2 regions of the Jeotgalibacillus sp. 10bf12 genome follow, and region 2 is predicted to be linked to the other one. Evidence: a T-box and tRNA genes for the amino acid it is inferred to sense, from the RefSeq annotation. Region 2 holds a T-box; the other holds one or more tRNA genes.
The links. A T-box is a leader RNA that pairs with one kind of tRNA and senses whether it is charged. The one in region 2 lies ahead of thrS (threonine--tRNA ligase), so its partner is inferred to be a tRNA-Thr.
Positions count from the first base shown of each region.

Region 1 (3,378 bases), 160 kb from region 2:
GAAATGAGGTAAATCCCGTTTCCGCGTAAGCTGAGCTGTGATGACGAGGGAAATTAGTACCGAAGTCTTTGATTCCACACTGCCAAGAAAAGCCTCTAGCGAGATGCAAGGTGCCCGTACCGCAAACCGACACAGGTAGGCGAGGAGAGAATCCTAAGGTGAGCGAGTGAACTCTCGTTAAGGAACTCGGCAAAATGACCCCGTAACTTCGGGAGAAGGGGTGCTCTATTAGGGTGCAAGCCCGAGAGAGCCGCAGTGAATAGGCCCAGGCGACTGTTTAGCAAAAACACAGGTCTCTGCGAAACCGTAAGGTGAAGTATAGGGGCTGACACCTGCCCGGTGCTGGAAGGTTAAGAGGAGTGCTTAGCGCAAGCGAAGGTGCGAATTGAAGCCCCAGTAAACGGCGGCCGTAACTATAACGGTCCTAAGGTAGCGAAATTCCTTGTCGGGTAAGTTCCGACCCGCACGAAAGGTGCAACGATCTGGGCACTGTCTCAACGAGAGACTCGGTGAAATTATAGTACCTGTGAAGATGCAGGTTACCCGCGACAGGACGGAAAGACCCCGTGGAGCTTTACTGCAGCCTGATATTGAATTTTGGCACAGCTTGTACAGGATAGGTAGGAGCCTTAGAAACCGGAGCGCCAGCTTCGGTGGAGGCATTGGTGGGATACTACCCCGCTGTGTTGAACTTCTAACCCGCGGCCCTTATCGGGCCGGGAGACAGTGTCAGGCAGGCAGTTTGACTGGGGCGGTCGCCTCCTAAAGAGTAACGGAGGCGCCCAAAGGTTCCCTCAGAATGGTTGGAAATCATTCGAAGAGTGTAAAGGCATAAGGGAGCTTGACTGCGAGACCTACAAGTCGAGCAGGGTCGAAAGACGGGCTTAGTGATCCGGTGGTTCCGCATGGAAGGGCCATCGCTCAACGGATAAAAGCTACCCCGGGGATAACAGGCTTATCTCCCCCAAGAGTCCACATCGACGGGGAGGTTTGGCACCTCGATGTCGGCTCATCGCATCCTGGGGCTGTAGTCGGTCCCAAGGGTTGGGCTGTTCGCCCATTAAAGCGGTACGCGAGCTGGGTTCAGAACGTCGTGAGACAGTTCGGTCCCTATCCGTCGTGGGCGCAGGAAATTTGAGAGGAGCTGTCCTTAGTACGAGAGGACCGGGATGGACGCACCGCTGGTGTACCAGTTGTCATGCCAATGGCATCGCTGGGTAGCTATGTGCGGACGGGATAAGTGCTGAAAGCATCTAAGCATGAAGCCCCCCTCAAGATGAGATTTCCCACACGCAAGTGGTAAGATCCCTGAAAGATGATCAGGTAGATAGGTTCGAGGTGGAAGCATGGTGACATGTGCAGCTGACGAATACTAATCGATCGAGGACTTAACCAAATCGGTTGATTCTCGGAAAATCCCTTACTTTGATGAACGTATCCAGTTTTGAAGGCGCGAGCCTTTATAGTCTAGTGATGACAGCGAAGAGGTCACACCCGTTCCCATGCCGAACACGGAAGTTAAGCTCTTCAGCGCCGATGGTAGTTGGGGGTTTCCCCCTGTGAGAGTAGGACGTCGCTAGGCGGTATTACATAATACCGTGGAGAATTAGCTCAGCTGGGAGAGCATCTGCCTTACAAGCAGAGGGTCGGCGGTTCGAGCCCGTCATTCTCCACCATTATGCCGGTGTAGCTCAACTGGTAGAGCAACTGACTTGTAATCAGTAGGTTGGGGGTTCAAGTCCTCTTGCCGGCACCAGTTTTTTCGAGCCATTAGCTCAGTTGGTAGAGCATCTGACTTTTAATCAGAGGGTCGAAGGTTCGAGTCCTTCATGGCTCACCATGTTTTTATGCGGGTGTGGTGGAATTGGCAGACACGCTAGACTTAGGATCTAGTGCCGCAAGGCGTGGGGGTTCAAGTCCCTCCACCCGCACCATTTTAATAGTTACCATGCGGGAGTAGTTCAGTGGTAGAACACCACCTTGCCAAGGTGGGGGTCGCGAGTTCGAATCTCGTCTTCCGCTTACTCTATTCAGCGCCCGTAGCTCAATTGGATAGAGCGTTTGACTACGGATCAAAAGGTTAGGGGTTCGACTCCTCTCGGGCGCGCCATAAGAATACATAGAATAACACATAATCGACGGGGAGTAGCTCAGCTTGGTAGAGCACTTGGTTTGGGACCAAGGGGTCGCAGGTTCAAATCCTGTCTTCCCGACCATCTTTTATAATCATTATGGGGCCTTAGCTCAGCTGGGAGAGCGCCTGCCTTGCACGCAGGAGGTCAGCGGTTCGATCCCGCTAGGCTCCACCATATGTATTTTATGAAGTTACTTTATTTATTGGGCGGCGTAGCTCAGCTGGCTAGAGCGTACGGTTCATACCCGTGAGGTCGGGGGTTCGATCCCCTCTGCCGCCACCAATATAATAAAGGACCTTTAGCTCAGCTGGTTAGAGCAGACGGCTCATAACCGTCCGGTCGCAGGTTCGAGTCCTGCAAGGTCCACCATAGTCTTATCCATACGGAGGTATACCCAAGTCCGGCTGAAGGGATCGGTCTTGAAAACCGACAGGGGTGTAACAGCCCGCGGGGGTTCGAATCCCTCTACCTCCTCCATTTTTTTAACTTAATATCGTCGCGGGGTGGAGCAGTTCGGTAGCTCGTCGGGCTCATAACCCGAAGGTCGCAGGTTCAAATCCTGCCCCCGCAATTATCTGGTCCCGTGGTGTAGCGGTTAACATGCCTGCCTGTCACGCAGGAGATCGCCGGTTCGATCCCGGTCGGGACCGCCATTTTACGGCTTTGTAGCTCAGTTGGTAGAGCAATGGACTGAAAATCCATGTGTCGGCGGTTCGATTCCGTCCAAAGCCATCTTTTTTGTTGTCATGGCGATTGTGGCGAAGTGGTTAACGCACCGGATTGTGGTTCCGGCATTCGTGGGTTCGATTCCCATCAGTCGCCCCATTTGAGTATGCGGGTGTAGTTTAGTGGTAAAACCTCAGCCTTCCAAGCTGATGTCGTGAGTTCGATTCTCATCACCCGCTCCATTATATTTGGGCCTATAGCTCAGCTGGTTAGAGCGCACGCCTGATAAGCGTGAGGTCGGTGGTTCGAGTCCACTTAGGCCCACCATATTTGTTCCACAGTAGCTCAGTGGTAGAGCTATCGGCTGTTAACCGATCGGTCGTAGGTTCGAGTCCTACCTGTGGAGCCATTTTTACGGGGAAGTACTCAAGTGGCTGAAGAGGCGCCCCTGCTAAGGGTGTAGGTCGCGTAAGCGGCGCGAGGGTTCAAATCCCTCCTTCTCCGCCAGTTTTAGGCCCGTTGGTCAAGCGGTTAAGACACCGCCCTTTCACGGCGGTAACACGGGTTCGAATCCCGT
Region 1 is NZ_CP200276.1:3,111,949-3,115,326, reverse strand. It holds rRNA gene DH10bf12_RS16305 (23S ribosomal RNA) at 1-1,396, shown strand, start outside; rRNA gene rrf (5S ribosomal RNA) at 1,467-1,582, shown strand; tRNA gene DH10bf12_RS16295 (tRNA-Val) at 1,601-1,676, shown strand; tRNA gene DH10bf12_RS16290 (tRNA-Thr) at 1,681-1,756, shown strand; tRNA gene DH10bf12_RS16285 (tRNA-Lys) at 1,765-1,840, shown strand; tRNA gene DH10bf12_RS16280 (tRNA-Leu) at 1,850-1,934, shown strand; tRNA gene DH10bf12_RS16275 (tRNA-Gly) at 1,951-2,022, shown strand; tRNA gene DH10bf12_RS16270 (tRNA-Arg) at 2,034-2,110, shown strand; tRNA gene DH10bf12_RS16265 (tRNA-Pro) at 2,140-2,216, shown strand; tRNA gene DH10bf12_RS16260 (tRNA-Ala) at 2,234-2,309, shown strand; tRNA gene DH10bf12_RS16255 (tRNA-Met) at 2,341-2,417, shown strand; tRNA gene DH10bf12_RS16250 (tRNA-Ile) at 2,428-2,504, shown strand; tRNA gene DH10bf12_RS16245 (tRNA-Ser) at 2,520-2,612, shown strand; tRNA gene DH10bf12_RS16240 (tRNA-Met) at 2,633-2,706, shown strand; tRNA gene DH10bf12_RS16235 (tRNA-Asp) at 2,713-2,788, shown strand; tRNA gene DH10bf12_RS16230 (tRNA-Phe) at 2,795-2,867, shown strand; tRNA gene DH10bf12_RS16225 (tRNA-His) at 2,885-2,960, shown strand; tRNA gene DH10bf12_RS16220 (tRNA-Gly) at 2,970-3,043, shown strand; tRNA gene DH10bf12_RS16215 (tRNA-Ile) at 3,052-3,128, shown strand; tRNA gene DH10bf12_RS16210 (tRNA-Asn) at 3,136-3,210, shown strand; tRNA gene DH10bf12_RS16205 (tRNA-Ser) at 3,218-3,308, shown strand; tRNA gene DH10bf12_RS16200 (tRNA-Glu) at 3,315-3,378, shown strand, end outside.
Region 1: it has a tRNA-Thr gene. The T-box ahead of thrS (threonine--tRNA ligase) is inferred to sense a tRNA for this amino acid. The anticodon was not compared.

Region 2 (3,378 bases):
GTGGAAGTAAGCCGGCAAGAAAAGAGAAAACCATTCGAAAAGAAAAGCTTCCTGACTGGTTTACCTCTGAGGAATCAGAAGATGAAGCGGATCCTGAATTCCTGAAGGAGAGGGAACGCTATTTAAAAGAACGCGAACTGAAAAAGCGCAAAGCAGGTGAAGAATAATGGATCCGATTAACAGAACGATCAAACGGATTTCAGGATCAAATGAATTTCAGCGCAGATATGAAATGATGAAAAAGGAAATCGCAGCTGACCCGGAAATTCAACATTTTTTACAAATCCATAAAAATGAGCTCGCACCAAACGCAGCTGATCAGGGAATGATCAAATTATACGAGTTTATGACCAGATCCAGAAAATGTGGAGATTGCCCGAGTCTTGGGGAATGTAAAAACACAATGAAGGGATATGAGCCGAAGCTGATGATTCAAAACGGCTACATTGATATGCAGTATGCGCAATGCCCGAGACAGATCGCGGCCCAGGAGCAGCGAAATACTGAAAAGCTGGTTCAAAGCATGTATGTCCCTAAAGATGTGCTGAATGCCTCTTTTGATCAGGTGGATGTGGATAACCCGACGAGGATGAAGGCTTTGCAGGTAGCAGAAGATACAGTCAATCAGCTCGTTGCAGATCCTGAACATTATAAAGGTCTTTATCTCTATGGCAAATTCGGCGTTGGTAAAAGTTATCTGCTGGGTGCAGTTGCCAATGAATTGAAAAAGCAGAACAAGGCAAGCTTTATTTTGTATTTTCCTGAATTTCTAAAAGAAATGAAGCAGTCATTAGGAGACCAGTCTTTCGCAGGGAAAATTGATGCGGTTAAACGGTCTTCAATTCTGATGCTAGATGATATTGGTGCAGAATCACTCTCCAGCTGGGCGCGTGATGAAGTACTTGGCACGATATTACAGTATAGAATGGCAGAGGGACTTCCGACATTTTTCAGTTCGAACTTTGACTACAATGAACTCGAACATCATCTGACCTATTCCCAGCGCGGCGAAGAAGAACCCGTCAAAGCAGCCAGAATCATGGAAAGAATTAAATTCCTTTCTATTCCGGTTGAAATGAAGGGTAAAAATAAGCGGCATACTTAATTTATTTTAAGAAGACTTTTATTTTTCAGGCTGCAATTTAATAGGAGTTAAACAGCGTAATTGGAATGGAAGGTGGGGACTCCTGCGGGCTCACCTGCAAGTCGCGGAAGGCGTTTGCCTGAAATGGAGATTTAACGCCGATATTTCAGAAATAAACTTGCTTTTGTATCCAACCTCATCTAAAATGACTCTTATCAAAACAATTTATAATTAAAGGCACTGACAGGGACACGAATCATTTGAAGCTGATTACAAGAGAGAGAGGACACCGGCTGAAATCCTCTTATGAAGCAAAATGCATTTACCACCCTTGAGCCGTACGAGTGAACACTTAAGTAATTTGTACCGGATGCAGCCCGTTAGCTGAACCAGAGATTCTGGACGTTTGTTCAGAAAGAAGGGTGGAACCGCGGGTTAATATAACTCCGTCCCTTTACCAGGGATGGGGTTTTTTATATGCAAAAATTTAATTGAAGGAGTGTTACCCATGGAAGAACAGATTAAAGTGACTTTTCCTGATGGAAATAGCAAGGAGTATCCAAAAGGGATCACAGTTGAAAAAATTGCATCATCCATTTCTTCAGGTCTGAAAAAGAAAGCAGTTGCCGGTAAAGTAAACGGTCAGCTTCTGGACCTTCGTACACCGCTTGAACAGGATGCTGAGGTAGCCATCCTCACACCGGACGACGCGGAATCACTTGAAATTATGCGCCACAGTTCAGCTCACCTGATGGCACAGGCAGTAAAGCGTCTATACCCTGATGCGAAATTTGGTGTTGGTCCTGTCATTGAAGGTGGATTTTACTATGATATTGATACTGAATCATCAATTTCCACTGAAGATCTTCCGCGTATTGAAAAGGAAATGAAAAAAATCACTGGAGACAATATTAACGTTGAACGTGAAGTTGTCAGCCGTGATGAAGCAGTCAAGAGGTTCAAGGAGATCAATGACCCTTATAAGCTTGAACTGATCGAAGCCATTCCTTCAGATGAAGACGTTACAATCTATAAGCAGGGTGAATTCTTTGATCTTTGCCGCGGGATTCACGTTCCGTCTACAAAGCATATTAAAGAATTCAAGCTGTTAAGCGTTGCCGGCGCATACTGGAGAGGCGACAGTGATAATAAAATGCTTCAGCGTATTTATGGAACAGCATTCTTCAAAAAAGAAGACCTGGATCATCACCTGGAAATGCTTGAGGAAGCGAAGCAGCGTGACCACCGTAAAATCGGTAAAGAACTTGATCTGTTTACAAGCTCTCAGCTCGTTGGCCAGGGACTCCCGATCTGGCTGCCAAAAGGCGCAACAATCCGCCGGACAATCGAACGCTATATTGTAGATAAAGAAATTTCTTTAGGCTACGATCATGTTTATACACCTGCACTTGGTAGCGCAGAGCTGTACAAAACAAGCGGACACTGGGATCACTACGAAGAAGGAATGTTCCCACCGATGGAAATGGATAATGAAACACTTGTCCTTCGCCCGATGAACTGCCCTCACCATATGATGGTGTACAAACAGGATATTCACAGCTACCGTGAACTGCCGATCAGAATTGCAGAACTTGGTCTGATGCACCGCTATGAAATGTCAGGTGCACTGTCAGGACTTCAGCGTGTTCGTGCGATGACACTGAATGATGCACATATCTTCGCACGTCCTGATCAAATTAAAGAAGAATTCCAGCGCGTTGTGCGTCTGATTGAAGAAGTCTATAAAGATTTCGGTTTGCACGAATATAAATTCCGACTTTCATACCGTGATCCTGAGGATACTGAAAAGTACTTTGACGATAATGAAATGTGGGAAAAGGCTCAGGCAATGCTGAAAGAAGCGATGGATGATATGGGCCATGACTACTTTGAAGCAGAAGGCGAAGCGGCGTTCTACGGACCGAAGCTTGACGTTCAGGTGAAAACTGCGATTGGAAAAGAAGAAACATTGTCTACTGTCCAGCTTGACTTCCTTCTTCCTGAACGCTTTGACCTGAATTATATTGGTGAAGATGGCAAGCAGCACCGCCCAGTCGTCATTCACCGTGGTGTTGTATCAACAATGGAACGTTTTGTAGCCTTCCTGATTGAAGAGCACAAGGGTGCACTGCCTGCATGGTTAGCGCCGGTTCAGGTACAGGTCATTCCAGTGTCACCATCGATCCACCTTGATTTTGCGAAAAAAGTGCAGGATGAGCTTCAGCTTGCAGGTGCACGTGTAGAAGTAGATACGCGTGACGAGAAGATGGGGTATAAGATCCGTGAAGCACAAA
Region 2 is NZ_CP200276.1:2,953,986-2,957,363, reverse strand. It holds gene DH10bf12_RS15465 (replication initiation and membrane attachment family protein) at 1-167, shown strand, start outside; gene dnaI (primosomal protein DnaI) at 167-1,105, shown strand; T-box leader at 1,316-1,541, shown strand; gene thrS (threonine--tRNA ligase) at 1,593-3,378, shown strand, end outside.